DNA from 3 places in the Bradyrhizobium sp. SZCCHNR1098 genome. Region 1 is predicted to be linked to each of the others. Evidence: riboswitches for the same ligand, from Rfam matches in the RefSeq annotation. Region 1 holds a riboswitch; each other region holds the start of a gene.
What was found. A riboswitch is a leader RNA that binds a small molecule or an ion and turns the genes downstream of it on or off. The one in region 1 is predicted to bind S-adenosylmethionine.

Region 1 (5,853 bases):
TGACGTCGCCATCGCGGATCGCCGGAATGAATCCGGCGGGATTGATCGTCAGGAACTCGGCGTCGTTCTCGACCCCGGCCAGGAGATCCACGTCCCGAAGCCGGTACGGCAGCCCCATCTCTTCGAGCAACCAGACGACACGGAAGCCTCTGCCCTCTCCGAACACAGTGATCATCGCTCGCAACCTCCTCCGTTGTCCGCTCCCAGGACGGCCCTCCGTTCGTCAGCCCGACATGCGGCCGGAGATTTTCTCAGCGGCTCCTCGAACTCCGGCTTGGCGCAGCACATCATGATCAGACTCGAAGATGAAAAGACGCACTAAAGATGTCGGCGGCTAGCCCATCCCAAACCGTCCAAACAGGTGGGAGCACAGCCCGCTTTCAGGTCTGAAGCAGAAGCAGGCGACCAAGGCCCTCAATGGCTGCATTTGACCCATTGCGATCATCGCGGACTGCGGGCAAGGAAGGTTGCAGTGAACGAGGCGATGCTCGGACGCCTATCCGCGCGCGGTAGGGGAAATGAGATGGCGCAAGAAATTATTGCGGCAGCGGGCAATACGGAAGTCCCAGCGTATCTCACGCTTGTTGAACTCGGATATTCGGTCGACCGCCTCGATAAGGGCGGTGAAGAGCACTGGATCGCGAAGAAAGGGACGCTTGAGCTTGTTGCCGATGGCCCGCTAGAACTTCTCGGCCTCTGTCTCTTGAGAAGCGAACGTGGAGCACGCTGGCAGGCAGCCGATAGCGAGATCGACGGGTTCTTGAAACGATTTTACCCGTTGGATAGATGACCGGGATCGCCATCATGTCGTTTAGCGATGTCCGGTTATGTGAAGGGTTTCGGATGCCGGCCGCATGATTGACGGCGCGGCATATTCGGGCGGCCGGCGTCCGAAACCCTCCAAGGGAGGAAACCGCGCATGTTGAGCGGGGTGGCGCGGCAAGCGCTATGGGGATTTGAGCAATCTAAAAGCAGACTTGATCATCTATTCCTTGTCGGCACATCGCCCTCGACCATCATTTCGTCAGCCATCTCTCGAAGTACAAATTGATCGGGTTGGAAACGTAAGCGCCATACGCTGGGCACGGAACGAACCCCTTCGCCCGATAGAGCCTCTGGGCATCGGGAAGAAATTCCGTGGTTTCCAGCCGCAGAACCGGCAGCTTGGCGGTCAGGGCCGCTTCCACGACGCGCGTCAAGAGCCTGCTGCCTATTCCAGTTGCACGAACCTCGGTGACGACATACATGCGCTTCACCTCCCCGGTACCATCAGCGAACACCTGCAGCCCCGCACAGCCAACGGCTTGTCCGGCAATCCGCGCGATAAACATTTGCGTGTCGTCGTGCGCTAGCCGATCAATTGGAGAGCCGTGATTCCTTTCCACCCCGCAGACCTTGTTTAAGAAATCGTCCAGCGCGGTTACGAGGTTAATCAGGTCCTGGGACCTTGCATCGGCCGGCTCAATTTCGATTCTATCGACAGTCATTCTCGTCCCCTTCTTCGAAGAGAGGAGCGCATGACGCCGTGGTGGCTTGTCCCGTTTAGTTGCCGGACCGGCCACATCTTCTTCCGAAGGAAGAAAGCCACCTTGCTCGGGGAGCAGGTTGGCGCTGGGCGTCGGCCCAACTCTTGATGTTGGAGTTGACGATAGCTGGCACGATCGAGCTTGGCAAGCACGCCCCAGTTTGAGGAACAACGCGCGGCCGCTCCTGGCCCAACGCGGACCTTTTCAGCCGACGCTGGCGACGTACGGGACGGGCGCTTCGCGCAACTGCGCCATACCGGCAATTTTTGGTTGTGAATTATCTTCGCGTGTGATGGAATCCGCTTATGAACGCGAGAATTCCTTCGCTGGCCGGTGTGTTCGTACTGCTACTGGCTTCGGCGTCTTTCTCATATGCGCAAACGGAAAGTGTCGGCGCTCAGGCAAGCGCTCGCGAAGCGTGGAAAAAGAAGATTGTAATACTATTAGTGAGCAAGAGAACGTTTCCGCCAGGGGCGGCCGGTCAAAGTGGCACGGCCAAGGTCAAGTTTGTCATTGATCGGCAGGGGAAACTGATTTCCAGAGAACTGGTGGAAAGCGCCGGCTCCGAGTTACTCGATACGGCGGCCCTAAGTATGATTGAGCGAGCGGAACCATTTCCGGAGCCGCCCGCAGAGATGAGCGACGATAGCTTCACCTTTACGGTACCCATCAACTTTGCCAACAGGAAGCAGTTGCCTTGGGCAGGCGGACAATGGCCTGCTGAGTGGGTCGACGAGCAGAAGAAGATTGACACAAAAATTCACGGCATCTGTCGTGGCTGCTAAGGCGTGAGTGAAACTCACGCGCAACAACATTGAAGCTGCGCCATCCTGTAGCGCTCGATGCAATCCATAAGCCTCGCGTGAAGAGACAGGAGCGGCGGCATCTTCCTCGGCAGCAAACCCGGGCTGAATGGCACGTAGTAAACTCAGCTCGCGGGAACGATCGCGCGATCGGTCAGCCAGCCCAGCCCGTCCACCGTCGTCGTCTGCGGCTTGTACTCACAACCGATCCAGCCGCGATAGCCGATCGCATCCAGATGCCGGAACAGGAACGCATAGTTGATCTCGCCGGTGCCGGGCTCGTGGCGGCCCGGATTGTCGGCGAGCTGGATGTGCGCGATGCGGGCGAGATGCTTCTGCATGGTGCGGGCGAGATCGCCCTCCATGATCTGCATGTGGTAAATGTCGTACTGGAGGAACAGATTGTCGGACTCGACCTCCGAGATCAGCTGAAGCGCTTGTGCCGTGCGGTTGAGGACAAAGCCGGGAATGTCGAGCGTGTTGATCGGCTCGATCAAGAGCTTGATCCCCTGCGCTTTCAGCGCGGTTGCGGCAAAGCGCAGGTTGCGGACCAGCACCTGGTTGAGCTCGCGCGGGTCGGCATCATCAGGCGCTATCCCGACGAGGCAGTTGACCTGGCGGCAGTCGAGCGCCCGCGCGTATTCGATGGCGCGACGAACGCCGTCGCGGAATTCGTCGACGCGATCCGGCAGGATCGCGATGCCGCGCTCGCCCGCGGCCCAGTTGCCGGCGGGCAGATTGTGCAGCACCTGCGTCAGCCCGTGACGCGTCAGCTGCTCGCTCAGCTCCGCCTTGTCGAAGTCGTACGGGAAGAGATACTCGACACCGCTGAAGCCGGCCGCCTTGGCAGCCGCGAAGCGCTCGATGAACGGGAGCTCGTTGAAGAGCATGGTGAGATTGGCAGCAAAGCGCGGCATGTCATGGTCCTCGAATTGGTCCTCGAATGAGAGCGGTTGCTGCGATCAGGCCGGCAGCAAGGTGCGCGGCGGCTCGGCCGGGGTGTCGTCCACCGGCAGGTCGAGCACCTCCTCGAACTCCACGACGTTGTCGATCTCGGTACCCATCGCGATGTTGGTGACGCGTTCGAGCACGAACTCGACCACGACAGGCACCTGGTATTCCGCCATCCATTCGCGCGCGGTCGCGAACGCAGCCTGCGCCTGGCGAGGGTCGGTGACGCGGATCGCCTTGCAGCCGAGGCCCTGCGCGACCGCGACGTGGTCGACGCCATAGCCGCCGACCTCCGGCGCATTGATGTTCTCGAACGACAGCTGGACCTGATAGTCCATCGAGAAGCCGCGCTGCGCCTGCCGTATGAGGCCGAGATAGGCGTTGTTCACGACGACATGGATGTAAGGCAGGTTGAACTGGGCGCCGACCGCGAGCTCCTCGATCAGGAACTGGAAATCATAGTCGCCCGAGAGCGCGACGATCTCACGCTTCGGATCCGCGACGCGCACGCCGAGCGCGGCCGGCAAGGTCCAGCCGAGCGGCCCCGCCTGCCCCGCATTGATCCAGTTGCGCGGGCGGTGGACGCTGAGGAACTGGGCGCCGCCGATCTGCGACAGGCCGATGACGCTGATGTAGCAGGTGTCGCGACCGAACGCCTTGTTCATCTCGTGATAGACGCGTTGCGGCTTGATCGGCACCTGGTCGAAATCGCTGCGCCGGAGCATGGTCCGCTTGCGGTCCTGGCACGCCGCGGGCCAGGCCTGCCGCTCGCGCAGTTTGCCCGCCTTGCGCCATTCGCGCGCGACGCTGAGGAACATCTCCAGCGCCGCCTTTGCATCCGAGACGATGCCGAGCTCGGGATTGAACACGCGGCCGATCTGGGTCGGCTCGATGTCGACATGCACGAAGGTGCGCCCTTTCGTGTAGGTCTCGATCGATCCGGTGTGGCGGTTGGCCCAGCGGTTGCCGATGCCGAGGACGAAATCGGACTCGAGGAAGTTGGCATTGCCGTAGCGATGGCTGGTCTGCAGGCCGACCATGCCGGCCATCAGCAAATGATCGTCGGGAATGGCGCCCCAACCCATCAGGGTCGGCACGACAGGCACGTTGACGGTCTCGGCGAAGGCGACCAGCAGGTCGCTGGCATCGGCATTGATGACGCCGCCGCCGGCGACGATCAGCGGGCGCTCGGCGGCGTTGAGCATCTCAAGCGCCTTCTCGATCTGCTTGCGGGTTGCGGCGGGCTTGTAGACCGGCAGCGGCGCATAGGTCTCGTCGTCGAACTCGATCTCGGCGAGCTGCACGTCGAGCGGCAGGTCGATCAGCACCGGTCCCGGGCGGCCCGAGCGCATGATGTGGAAGGCCTGGCTGAACACGCGCGGTACCAGCCCCGGCTCGCGCACCGTCACTGCCCATTTGGTGACGGGCTTGGCGATCTGCTCGATGTCGACGGCCTGGAAATCCTCCTTGTAGAGCCGCGCGCGTGGCGCCTGGCCGGTGATGCAGAGGATCGGAATCGAATCCGCGATGGCCGCGTAGAGCCCGGTGATCATGTCGGTGCCGGCGGGGCCTGAGGTTCCAATGCACACGCCGATATTGCCGGCCTTGGCGCGGGTGTAGCCCTCGGCCATGTGCGAGGCGCCCTCGACGTGGCGGGCGAGAATGTGGCGGATCGAGCCGCGCCGCTGCAGCGCGGAATAGAGCGGGTTGATTGCAGCTCCGGGAACGCCGAAGGCGCAGGTGACGCCTTCCTTCTCCAAGATACGCACCGCAGCATCGATCGCCCGCATCTTCGCCATCTCGCGCCTCCCTCTGGTTGATGCGCGAGCTTCGCTGCTGGCAGCTACGATCTCAATTCACTCGTCGATTTTTCCCACGATGCGGCACGCTCGGCAAAACACCGGCGGCCTCAGTTAGTTAGGACAGAAGTCAGCTGACATGTCCTAACAGGATGAGGCCTCGCGCACGCTATTCGAACAGCGGCGCAAGCTCCATCTGCGGCACCAGCACGAGGCCCTTGTCGGTGATACGAATTTCCGGAATGACCGATAGCGGAATCAAATTGAAGCCCATGTAGGGAATGGTGCAGCCGGCCTCGGCCCACTCGGTCTTGAGCAGCTTCACCTCCTCGGCGACCTCGGTGACACGCTTGTCCGACAACAGGCCGGCGATCGGCAACGGAACCATCGCCCGCACCTTGCCGTCGGCCACGACGCAGACGCCGCCCTGCTGCGCGCCGATCGCGGCGACGGCGGCCTGCATGTCGGCCTCGTTGGTGCCGGCGACGATGATGTTGTGGCTGTCATGGCCGACGCTGGAGGCGACGGCGCCGCGCTTGAGGCCAAAATCCTTGAGGAGGCCATGCGCGACATTGCCGGCCGATTTGCCGTGGCGCTCGATCACGGCGACGAAGCAGAGACCATAGCGCGCAAACAGCGTCTCCCAATCGTTGGCCGGCTCGATCGCGACCTTGTCGTGGATCAGCGTGATGCCGGGCAGCGCCGTCTTGATCGCATTCACGGTGCACGCCTTGGTCGGCAGCTCCGGCGTCAGCGTCATCTTTGCTGGCAGCT
Region 2 (5,853 bases), on a different contig from region 1:
GGATGCGCCGGCACGAAATGAACATGCGCTGGCAGATGCGGCGCCATGTCGCGAACGATGGCGCCCTTCACGGAGCCGACGTCGGAGACGATGGCGCCGGGCTTCAGATGCGGCGCGATCTCGGCCGCGACCGGACCGCACGCTCCGACGGGAATACAGAGGATGACGAGGTCGGCATCCTTGACCGCCTCCGCATTGCTCGCCACGACGCGGTCGACGAGGCCGAGTTCGGCGACGCGCGCGCGAGTCTTCTCCGAGCGCGCGGTGGTGACGATCTCGCCGGCCACGCCCTGCAGCCGCGCCGCCCGCGCGATCGAGCCGCCGATCAGGCCGAAGCCGATCAGCGCGATGCGTTCGAACCGCCCCGCGACGCTCATTTCGCCCTCATGAATTCGCTGAGAGCCTCCACGACCAGACGATTGGCTTCCTCGGTGCCGATCGTCATGCGCAGCGCGTTCGGCAGCTTGTAGTTGGCGAGCGCGCGCAGCACGAGGCCGCGCCGGGTCAGGAATGCGTCGGCCTCGACCGCGGTCTTGCCCTTGTCGGTCGGGAAGTGGATCAGGATGAAATTGGTGACGCTCGGCGTCACCTTCAGCCCGAGCTTGCCGATCTCCTCGGTCAGCCAGTTGCGCCACGTTTCCGTATGCGTCTTCGACATCTGCTGATGCGCGGTGTCCTCGATCGCGGCGACCGCGGCGAGCATCGCCGGCGAGGAGACGTTGAACGGCCCACGGATTCGGTTGATCGCATCGACGATGGGCGCGGGGCCGAACATCCAGCCGACGCGGAGCGCCGCGAGGCCGTGGATCTTGGAAAAGGTGTGGGTGACGACGGTGTTCTCGGTCGTCGCGACCAGCTCGATCCCGAACTCATAATCGTTGCGCGAGACGTAGTCGGCATAGGCGGCGTCGAGCACCAGCACGACATGCGAGGGAAGGCCGGCGCGCAGCCGCTTGACCTCGTCGAACGGGATGTAGGTGCCGGTCGGGTTGTTCGGATTGGCGAGCCACACGAGCTTGGTGCGCGGCGTCACCGCGGCCAGGATCGCGTCGACGTCGGTGCGATACTCGGTCTCGGCGGCAACCACGTTCCTGGCGCCGCAGCCCATGGTCGCGATCGGATAGACCAGGAAGCCGTGCGCGGTGGAGATCGCCTCGTCGCCTTGCCCGAGAAAGGTGTGTGCCAGCAGATTCAGGATCTCGTCGGAGCCGGCGCCGCAGACGATGCGGCCGGGATCGAGGCCATAGGTGCGGCCGATCGCCTCGCGCAGCACCCGCGAGGTGCCTTCCGGATAATCCTCCAGATGCGTGGCCGCGCTCTTGAAGGCGTCGATCGCCTTGGGTGAAGGACCGAACGGAGTCTCGTTCGCCGACAGCTTGAACACCTTGCGGCCCGGCTCGGGCTTCGGGCTCTTGCCCGGCGTGTAGGGCGCAATCTCGAGGATGCCGGGATTCGGCACGGGGCGGTTCATCGTCAACTCCGGAAAATCATCACTGGCGCGGGGCGTCTCAGCTGGGAACCGTATAGCGTTTCGCATGGCCGCCGACGAGGGCCGTCGAGCGGACCGAGGCGCCCGCCGCGATCAGGGCAGCCTTGATCTTGTCGAGGTTCGACGGCGACTCGATCGACACCAACAGCGCCGCGCCGTCGAAGGCGGTATCGGGCACCGCGATGACGTCGGCGAGCGGCGACAGCGCGCGGGACACCTGCGCATTCCAGCCGGAGACGCGGATGCTCCAGGTCTCGACCTCCAGCACCAGCGCGTCGTCCGCGACGCGCGAGATCGCGAACACCGGCAGCGCCGCCGGATGGTCGGCCCGCTCGATGAACGGCATCCGCGCGATGATCTTCGGCGCGCCCGCGGGCTCCAGCGTGATCCACCACGGCGTATGCCCCGAGGTCGTCGACACCAGCGCGAGATCGCCCTTCGAGCGCGCCACGGCTTCGACGGCGGCCTGGGCGCTGAAATGGGCGACATAAGGCACCACGAAGCCGAAATGGAACCTGGCGGAATCGCGCATCGCGGATTCGCCGACCGACACGTCGGCGTGAACCGAGAACGGCGCCTGCACGTAAGTGAACGTCGAGACGATCACGCGCCAGATGCCCTCGACGGTGTCGAGCGGCAGGATGCCGCGATGGCGCTGCACCAGGCGCCGCATCATGTCGGCCTCTCGCGCCGGGCGGAACGCCGAGCCGACCTCCTGGGTCTTCTTGACCTTGATCAGCCGGTCGATGATGTCGGCCCTGTTCATCAGGAGCTGATGGACCTGCTCGTCGATCGCGTCGATCTCCTTGCGCAAATCGGCGAGCGAGGGAGGGGCTGGCGGCGGGGTCGACATGGGCAGGGTCACTCTTCGCAGGCCGCGGGTCAACGCGCGGCGGACTGGAACGGATGCCGTTCTCTCCGATGCGGGGGACGTGCGCAACAGCAAGTTTACCTCGTGCTGCCTAGGCTTGGCTGACCTGCAGCCATGGGGCGCCCGATCGGCGGTCAACCCGAGCTTGCCTTGACGAGGAGCGCCCGCGGGACTAGTTTCTGCCTGTTCCGTGGTCATTTGAGCCGGCCGGCTTGCAGCCACGTTAAAAAACTCGCTAAACAGGCCGGGGACGTTATCGATCCCGGCCGAACCCCAGTTCAGGCCGGGTTTTTCATGGCCTGATGTGTCACGTGGTTCGGGAGCCCTTGCCGGATGGCCGGGGTGAGAGACATGACAGGCCTGACGCCGAAACCCACCTCCGCGCTGCGCACGATTGCGCCCGAAGAGCGCTCGCACGAGGTCGATCATCCGAGCTCGCTGGTCGCGCAGTTCGGTGCCGACAAGCCGCTCAGGCTCGATTGCGGCGTCGACCTGTCGCCGTTCCAGATCGCCTACCAGACCTATGGCGAGCTCAACGCCGACAAGTCGAACGCGGTCCTGGTCTGCCACGCGCTGACCGGCGACCAGCACGTCGCCAACCGTCATCCGGTCACCGGCAAGCCGGGCTGGTGGGAGACGCTGGTCGGCCCCGGCCGTCCGCTCGATCCCAGCCGCTATTTCATCATCTGCTCGAACGTGATTGGCGGCTGCATGGGCTCGACCGGCCCGGCCTCGCTGAACCCTGCGACCGGCAAGGTCTGGGGGCTCGATTTCCCGATCATCACCATCCCCGACATGGTGCGGGCGCAGGCGATGCTGATCGACCATCTCGGCATCGACACGCTGTTCGCCGTGGTCGGCGGCTCGATGGGCGGCATGCAGGCGCTGCAATGGACGGTGGCCTATCCGCAGCGCGTGTTCGCCACGCTCGCGATCGCCTGCGCGACGCGGCACTCGGCACAGAACATCGCCTTCCACGAGCTCGGCCGCCAGGCCGTCATGGCCGATCCCGACTGGGACCACGGCCGCTACGGCGACAAGGGCACTCATCCGCATCGCGGCCTCGCGGTGGCACGGATGGCCGCGCATATCACTTATCTGTCGGATGCCGCCCTGCATCGCAAGTTCGGCCGCCGCATGCAAGACCGCGAGTTGCCGACGTTCTCGTTCGACGCCGACTTCCAGGTCGAGAGCTATCTGCGCTATCAGGGCTCGTCCTTCGTCGAGCGCTTCGACGCCAACTCCTATCTCTATCTGACGCGGGCGATGGACTATTTCGACATCGCCGGCGACCACGATGGCGTGCTGGCGGCGGCGTTCCGCGGCATCAAGACGCGCTTTTGCGTGGTGTCCTTCACCAGCGACTGGCTGTTTCCGACTTCGGAGTCGCGGGCGCTGGTGCATGCGCTCAACGCGTCCAGCGCGCGCGTGTCGTTTGCCGAGATCGAGACCGACAGGGGGCACGACGCGTTCCTGCTCGACGTCCCCGAGTTCTTCGAGATCGCCAGCGCTTTTCTCGATTCCGCCGGCAAGGCGCGCGGCCTCAAGGTCGCGACGGGAGGCTGAGACATGAGCATGCAGGGTGTGCTGCCGCTGAACGGATTCTCCGGCGGCGAGGTGCTGGCCTATCGGCCCGATCATCTCCTGATCGCCGGCATGGTCGAGAGCGGCTCCAAGGTGCTCGACATCGGCTGCGGCGACGGTGACCTGCTGCAGCTGCTCGAGAGCCGCGGCATCGACGGCCGCGGCATCGAGCTGTCGCGCGAGGGCGTCAACCATTGTGTCGCCAAGGGCCTCGCGGTGGTGCAGGGCGATGCTGACACCGATCTCGTCGATTATCCCGACGATGCGTTCGACTACGTGGTCCTGTCGCAGACCCTGCAAGCGACGCGGCGGCCCAAGACGGTGCTGGAAAATCTCCTGCGCATCGGCCGCCGTGCCATCGTCACCTTCCCGAATTTCGGCTTCTGGCGGCTGCGGCTGCAGCTGCTGGTCGGCGGCCACATGCCGCGCACCGACAATCTGCCTTTCACCTGGTACGACACGCCGAACATCCATTTCTGCACCATCAAGGACTTCGTGCAGCTCTGCGACGAGATCGGCGTCAAGATGGAGCGCGCCGTCGCACTTGATAGTTACGGCCGCCCCTTGCGTGTCGCCATGCCCTGGTGGTTCTGGAACATGTTCGGCGAGCAGGGGGTGTTTCTTCTGAGCAGGGCGGAGAAGGGGCGGTAGGGAGACGGGGGGCGACCGCAGCCCCGGGGCCTTGTTGAAGTTTGTGGCCCGCTCTCTCGGCCGTCATGGCCGGGCTTGTCCCGGCCATCCACGTCTTGCAGTATGGCGAGATGGCGGGCGGCTACGTGTACTTCATGACTAATCGTCCCAACGGTGCGCTCTATGTCGGCGTGACCAGCGATCTCGTGCGCCGTGTCTTTCAGCATCGATCCGGCTTGGTTGATGGCTTCACCAGGCGGTATGGCTTGACGCGATTGGTGTACTTTGAAGTCTTCGACGACATTCAGAGCGCGATCCAACGGGAGCACAACATCACGCATTGGTCGCGCGCCTGGAAGGTTGGAATGATCCTTGCGAGCAATCCCAGCTGGGATGATCTCTACGATAGGATCACAGCTTGAGGCGCGCACGAGGACGGACGTGGATGGCCGGGACAAGCCCGGCCATGACGAGCTTGGGGTGGCGGGATTTCACTTTTCAAAGAGCCGATGGCGGTTGAGACAAGGCTGCGCATCCCCGCGGCACCTTCGCGCCCGAGCTATGCGTCATGCATCGCCTCCGATAGCGAAGAGGCGCAGGGAAGGCCGGATGCTGGCCGCACCCATGGCCCGCCTGCGGAAAAAATGCAGGCGGCAGGAACCACAGGTACGAGCCGGAACACCCGGCCTTCCCTGCGCGATGGTTGAACGGCTGCTTCGCATTCTCCTCGGTGCGCCGGGCTTTTTGGCCACCGTGTCGCGCAATGCGCTTGCGCGCATCGCGCTGGATACCAGCATCGGGGTATCAGGACCGCGCGACTTGACCGTGCGTGCCGGAATTGCTCGTCCGCGCGAGGAAGCCCCACGCGCAATCCGACACGCCCACCGCATCCCACCTCAGCGTTCGTGACGACCGCGATACGCCCCTCTTGCAGTGAGGCGGGACGGGCGGAAATCTGCGCTTGATTTGGCCGACGACGCAAGCCGCGATCGTGCGACAAACTAACACGACGGGCAGTCCGTGCATGAGGCTCATGCGCAAACTGCCCGTCGTGCAACGTCTGATGCCGTTCCTACGGCTTGCCCCGTGATCTACAGCAAGCCGACCTTGTGCATGATGTCGCGGATCTGCGCCGGACTGGGATCACCGACCGCCGGGCTGGACCACTCGCTGGTCGTCGTTGCCGGGCCCCTGGCAACCGAACCGGCTCCGTTGAGCTTGCCATTGGGCGCCTGCGGCACCAGCGTCGGAGACGTCGCGCCGCTCTGCGCCTCGCCGC
Region 3 (5,853 bases), on a different contig from region 1:
CGGCGCTGCGCGCGCTCTCGTCCTGGGTGAAGATGTCGACCCACAATTGCGGGACGATCGCGATCAGCGTCGACAGCGCACCCACCGACGCGAAAGAGACCAGCCCCGCCGTCCAGGCGATCCGGCGGGCACGCGCGATTCTTTCCGCACCGATCGCCATGCCGACCATCGGCACCGAGGCCATGCCGACGGAGAACGCGACAGTGGTCACCATGAATTCGAGCCGTGCGCCGATGCCGTAGCCGGCCAGCACGGCGGTGCCGAACGATGCCAGCATGTGCGTGAAGATCGCGATCGACAGCACGGATTGCAGCGGCGAGAAGCAGGCGATGGCGCCGACCTTGAGGATGTCGGCGAACATCGCGCGGCTGATCTTCAGGCCCCGCAGCTTCGGCCGCACGCGCGCGCGGCCGGAGAACAGGTACCAGCCCATCACCGAGATGCTGACGCAGAAAGCCAGCAGCGCGCCGGCGGCGACGCCGCGCATGCCGAGCCCGAGGACCAGGCTGAGCGTGCCGCCCAATACGATCTGCAGCAGCGCCGAACTGAGGATCATGAACGACGGCAGCTTCATGTTGCCGGTGCCGCGCAGGATGCCGGCCATCGAGTTCATCAGCCAGGGCAGGATGGCGCCGCCGAAGAAGATCTGCAGATAGGCTGTGGCATGGCTCAGCACCGCGCCGCGGCCGCCGAGCACCTCCAGCAAAGCGGGACCGAACACCAGCATGCCGACCATGAAGGTCGCGCCGAACAACAGCGCAATCAGCAGCGCGTGCGTGGCGAGGGTCGAGGCCCGTTCGGTGTCGCCGGCGCCGAGCGCCCGCGCGATCGCCGAGGCCACGCCGCCGCCCATGGCGCCGCCGGACATCGTCATGGTCAGGATCACCAGCGGGAACACTAGTGCCATCGCCGCCAGCGCCTCGATACCGAGCCGGCCGATATAGGAGGTCTCGGCGATGACGACGCAGGTGCCTGCCGTGTTCGCGATGATGTTGGGCCAGGCCAGCGACAGCAGGGTGCGCAGAATGGGTCCGTCGACGAGCGCATTCCGAACCGGCTTCGCGATGGGCGGCAACGTACGCCCCTCGCCGACCGGACTGTCGGCCAAGCCGATCTCGGACATGCTCGCTCCCCGTTTGGCCGCGCCATCTGGCGGGACCTTTGTCGTTCCTCCTAGCACACCGCCGGGCCGCGCCCCGTGCAGCGGGCGCATTGGGGGTGCGCGGTCAGCGCGCAGCCGGGCCTAGAGGCGGAAGTGCTTGGAGAGCTTCAGGCCCTGGGCCTGGTAGTTGGAGCCGATGCGGCTGCCATACATCGCGTTCGGCCGGGCCAGCATCTTCTCATAGACGAGGCGGCCGACGATCTGACCGTGCTCGAGGATGAACGGCACCTCGCGCGAGCGCACCTCGAGCACCGCGCGCGAGCCCTGCCCGCCGGCGCCGGCATAGCCGAAGCCGGGATCGAAGAAGCCGGCATAGTGGACACGGAATTCGCCCACGAGCGGATCGAACGGCACCATCTCGGCGGCGTAGTCCGGCGGCACCTGCACGGCCTCCTTCGAAGCCAGGATGTAGAACTCGCCGGGATCGAGAATGAGGCTGCCGTCGGGGCGCGCCTTGATCGGCTCCCAGAACTCCTCCACAGCATAGCCGGCGCGGCGGTCGACGTCGACGACGCCGGTATGGCGCTTGGCGCGATAGCCCACATAGCCGTTGGCATTGCTGCCGGACAGGTCGACGGAAAGAGCGACGCCGCCGACGAGATCCGCATCATCGCGATCCACCAGCCGCTCGGCCTGATGCAGCGCGATCAGTTCGTCCTCCGACAGAACCGCGTCGCGGTAGCGGAAGCGGACCTGGGACAGGCGCGAGCCTTCGCGCAGCAAAACGGGAAACGTCTTCGGGCTGATCTCGGCGTAGAGCGGACCGTGATAGCCGGCTCCGATCATGTCGAACCGTCGCGTGCCGTCGGCGATCACGCGGGTGAACACGTCGAGCCGCCCGGTCGAGCTCTTCGGATTGGCGGCCGCGACGATGTCCTTCGGCAGCGCGAGACTCTCCAAGAGCGGCACGATGTAGACGCAGTTGGTCTCCAGCACTGCGCCGTCGGCGAGCGCGAATTCGTGCAGCTTCAACTCGTCGATACGCTCGGCGACCGTCGCGCCCGGCCCGGGCAGAAAGCTTGCCCGCACGCGATAGGCGATGTCGCCGAGCCGCAGGTCCAGGCTCGCCGGCTGGATCTGGCTTTCGACAAAATCGTATGCGGGGATGATCAGGCCAGCCTCCGCCATCGCCACGATCATGCGATCGGGGAGGATGCCGTGGGCGTCGGGGCTGAGCGAAAACGGCAAGACCTGATCCTTTGCAGGCGCCGGAACGGCGGCTTATCGAGCCTATATAGGGTCTTTTTACCGGTTATCCGATGGCTGGCTTGACGGAAAGGCCGGTTGCGACTATGAGCACGACTTATCCCGTGGTGATTTGAGCCGGCCGGCTTGCAGCCACGTTAAATAAGTCGCTAAACAGGCCGGGGACGATTGTGATCCCGGCCGTGAGGAGTTTTCCCAGGCCGGTTTTTTTGTGCCCATCGCTGGAGGCGGTGGTCACGATGGAGGTCACATGTCGAAGTCCCCCGCGAAGGCCCCGGCGTCGTTCGCCCGCTATCGTCCTGAAACCCGCCTGGTGCATTCCGGCACCTTGCGTTCCGAATTCGGCGAGACCGCCGAGGCGCTCTATCTGACGCAAGGCTTCGTCTACGCCACCGCCGAGGAGTGCGAGGCGCGCTTCAAGGGCGAGGATCCCGGCTTCATCTATTCGCGCTTCTCCAACCCGACCACGGCAATGTTCGAGCGCCGCATGATCGAGCTCGAGGGCGCCGAGGCCTGCCGCTCGGCCGCAACCGGCATGGCCGCAGTCACCACGGCAATCCTCGCTCCCCTCCGTGCCGGCGATCACGTCGTCGCCGCCAAGGCGCTGTTCGGCTCGTGCCGCTACGTCGTCGAAGATCTCTTGCCGCGCTACGGCATCGAATCGACCCTGGTCGATGGGCTCGACCTCGACCAATGGCAGAAGGCGGTCAGGCCGAACACCAAGTCGTTCTTCCTGGAGAGCCCGACCAATCCGACGCTCGACGTGATGGACATTCCCGCGATCGCCGAGATCGCGCACGCCCGTGGCGCGCGACTGATCGTCGACAACGTGTTCGCGACCCCGATCTGGCAGAGCCCGCTCGCGCTCGGCGCCGACGTCGTGGTGTATTCCGCGACCAAGCACATCGATGGCCAGGGCCGCTGCCTCGGCGGCGTGATCCTGTCGTCGGAGGCGTTCATCGCCGAGCACATCCACAATTTCATGCGCCAGACCGGTCCGTCGATCTCGCCGTTCAACGCCTGGGTCCTGCTCAAGGGCCTGGAGACCTTGGCGGTGCGCGTGCGCGCGCAGACCGAGACGGCGGCGAAGGTGGCCGACTTTCTCGCGGCGCATCCGAAGATCTCGCGGCTGATCTATCCCGGTCGCGAGGACCATCCGCAGGCGGCGACCGTGCGCAAGCAGATGCGCGCCGGCTCGACGCTGGTCGGCTTCGAGGTGAAGGGCGGCAAGGCCGGCGCGTTCCGCACGCTCAACGGCTTGAAGCTCGCGCGCATCTCCAACAATCTCGGCGACGCCAAGACGCTGGTCACGCATCCGGCGACGACGACGCACCAGCGGCTGACGCCGGAGGCGCGCGCCGAGCTCGGCATCAGCGAGGGCTTCATCCGCTTCTCCGCCGGGCTCGAGCATGCCGACGATCTGATCGAGGATCTGGATGCGGCCCTGAGGGCCGCGTAGCGAATGGCCGCATAGAGAATGGCGAATAGGGCGTACCGATTGCATCCTATTCGCTACTCGCTACTCGCTATTCCCTACTCGCCACTCTCACATCGGCCGATAGGTCAGCACGTTGGCCGGCGTGTTGATGCCGAGCTTGACCTGGCCGACCGAGCGGATGATGTCGTCGCCGAGCAGCTGGGCGAAGCAGGCGTAGCCCCAATCGCTCATGTGCAGACCGTCCGAGATCACGAACTCGTTGATCGGGATCGCCTGCCGCTCGTGCCAGTCGCGCATCACCTCGAAGCGGGGGAAGATGCCGGCGTGATGCAGCTCGGCGATACGCCCGAGCAGCTTGTTCATGCGGCTGGCGTTCTCCGAGCGCTCGTTGACGCGCGGCGAATATTGCAGGTCGACCAGCACGACATCGGAGGCCGCCGCCTGGATCTTGGCGACGCCGTCATCGACCAGCTTGGCGGTCTCGGCGGGATCGAGATCGCGCAGCACGGCATTGGTGCCGACCTGCCAGATCACGAGATCCGGATGCCGGTCGATCACCGACGTCTCCAGCCGCTTCATCATCTCCGGCGCATCCTCGCCGCCGACGCCGGCATTGATGACGCTGATGTCGACCATCGGATATTGCCGGCGCAGCTGCGCGGCGAGCCGATTCGGATAGGTGTAGTCCGGCGCGCTCGCGCCATAGCCCTGCGTCGACGACGAGCCGAAGGCGACGATGACGACCGGCAGGCCGGAGGCGAGCTTGTTGGCGACGTGCGGCAGCGAAATGAAATTCTTCTTGGCGACGCCCTTCGGCGTCAGGCACGGCACGCGGTTGAAGATGTCGGTGGCCGACTTCGCGACCTGCTTGACCTTGTCGATCGCCCGCTCGGTGATGCTGCGCGACGGCGGCGCCGCCACGACGGCCTGCCCGGCTGCAGCCGGCGGCTGTGCATCGGTCATGGCCGGCGCGGTCGTCGCCGCAGGCGGCGAGGTTATGGTCGCCGGGCGCGCCACGGCGATCGGCCCGGGCACCTGATCGCTCGCCTGCGCCACCGTGACGTGACCGATGCTCGGTCGCCCGCTGATCAGCGGAGCCTTTGGATCGGAGCTCTCCACATCGGAAAGCGCGGCGGGCGCAGCCGGCGCTGCGCTCTGCGCCCGTAGCTTCTGCGGGCTCAGCGCGAGGGCGATGGCAATGACCGCAACGGCCGAAAGCTTCTCCCATGTCCCGGAGACGCGGTGACACTCATTCGACGTCATGAACGACATAACCCTAGTTCTGCTGCGCCGGCCCGATATGCGCCGCGTCGATGATGAACTTCGACAGCGCCCGGCCGAGGCAGTCATGAACCTGCTTGGCCAGCTCGACTCCGTGCGTCGGATTGAACAGGTCGAAATCGCCCTGCTCGTTCCATTGCCGCATGATGGCAAACCGATCGAACAGCGGAATGTCCCGGTGCTGCGCCACCACACGCATGTTGTCGACATAGGGCGGCACGGAGATCAATGTCTCCGTCCGCGGACTGTATTGCAGGTTCATCAAGACGACGTCAGCTCCCGCTTTCTGCAGCGTCGCCACACCGTCGTCGACCGCCTGCCGGAACTCATCAGGATCGATCGACCGCATGGCGTCGACCGTGCCGGTCTGCCAGATGACCAAATTAGGCCTTTTTCCTTCCACCAGTTTAACGAGATTGCCCGCGACCTCCTCGGCCGTCTTCTTGGGCTGCAGCTCGATGCTGAGATTGACGGCGACGGTTGGCAGCTTGTCCTTCAACGCAGCCTGCAGACGGGCGGGGTAGGCATTGGCGTCGGACGTGCTGACAATGGAGGATGACCTGCTTCCGACGACGAGAATATCCAGCGTGCGGCCGTTCTTGACGGCGTCTGCAACCTTCGGGAGCGGGCTCTCGGTGGTCAGCAGGTAGGCCGGCACCTCGCAGTTCTGCGGCGCCTCTTCCGCGCGCGCAGAGGCCGCCAGCGAAACAGCCAGCACTGCGATACCAAACCTTAACCACGAGACGGACTTCATCAGCCCCCTCCC

Region 2: linked by a shared signal. The riboswitch ahead of QX135_RS10755 (homoserine O-acetyltransferase) and the one ahead of QX135_RS18130 (GNAT family N-acetyltransferase) in region 1 are both predicted to bind S-adenosylmethionine.
Region 3: linked by a shared signal. The riboswitch ahead of QX135_RS12340 (O-succinylhomoserine sulfhydrylase) and the one ahead of QX135_RS18130 (GNAT family N-acetyltransferase) in region 1 are both predicted to bind S-adenosylmethionine.

What each region holds. Positions count from the first base shown of each region.
Region 1 is NZ_JAUEXY010000008.1:61,418-67,270, forward strand. Features, by position in the region: gene QX135_RS18120 (glutathione S-transferase family protein) at 1-175, opposite strand, end outside; gene QX135_RS18125 (hypothetical protein) at 473-790, shown strand; gene QX135_RS18130 (GNAT family N-acetyltransferase) at 1,017-1,487, opposite strand; SAM-I-IV-variant riboswitch at 1,533-1,642, opposite strand; gene QX135_RS18135 (energy transducer TonB) at 1,832-2,311, shown strand; gene hyi (hydroxypyruvate isomerase) at 2,455-3,246, opposite strand; gene gcl (glyoxylate carboligase) at 3,292-5,079, opposite strand; gene QX135_RS18150 (adenine deaminase) at 5,249-5,853, opposite strand, start outside.
Region 2 is NZ_JAUEXY010000004.1:74,954-80,806, reverse strand. Features, by position in the region: gene QX135_RS10770 (prephenate/arogenate dehydrogenase family protein) at 1-377, opposite strand, end outside; gene hisC (histidinol-phosphate transaminase) at 374-1,471, opposite strand; gene QX135_RS10760 (chorismate mutase) at 1,509-2,342, opposite strand; SAM riboswitch at 2,541-2,620, shown strand; gene QX135_RS10755 (homoserine O-acetyltransferase) at 2,712-3,926, shown strand; gene metW (methionine biosynthesis protein MetW) at 3,930-4,595, shown strand; gene QX135_RS10745 (GIY-YIG nuclease family protein) at 4,661-4,996, shown strand; gene QX135_RS10740 (S8 family serine peptidase) at 5,666-5,853, opposite strand, start outside.
Region 3 is NZ_JAUEXY010000004.1:421,901-427,753, forward strand. Features, by position in the region: gene QX135_RS12330 (MATE family efflux transporter) at 1-1,123, opposite strand, end outside; gene QX135_RS12335 (2'-deoxycytidine 5'-triphosphate deaminase) at 1,244-2,350, opposite strand; SAM riboswitch at 2,463-2,542, shown strand; gene QX135_RS12340 (O-succinylhomoserine sulfhydrylase) at 2,619-3,827, shown strand; gene QX135_RS12345 (SGNH/GDSL hydrolase family protein) at 3,915-5,069, opposite strand; gene QX135_RS12350 (SGNH/GDSL hydrolase family protein) at 5,083-5,841, opposite strand; gene QX135_RS12355 (OpgC domain-containing protein) at 5,841-5,853, opposite strand, start outside.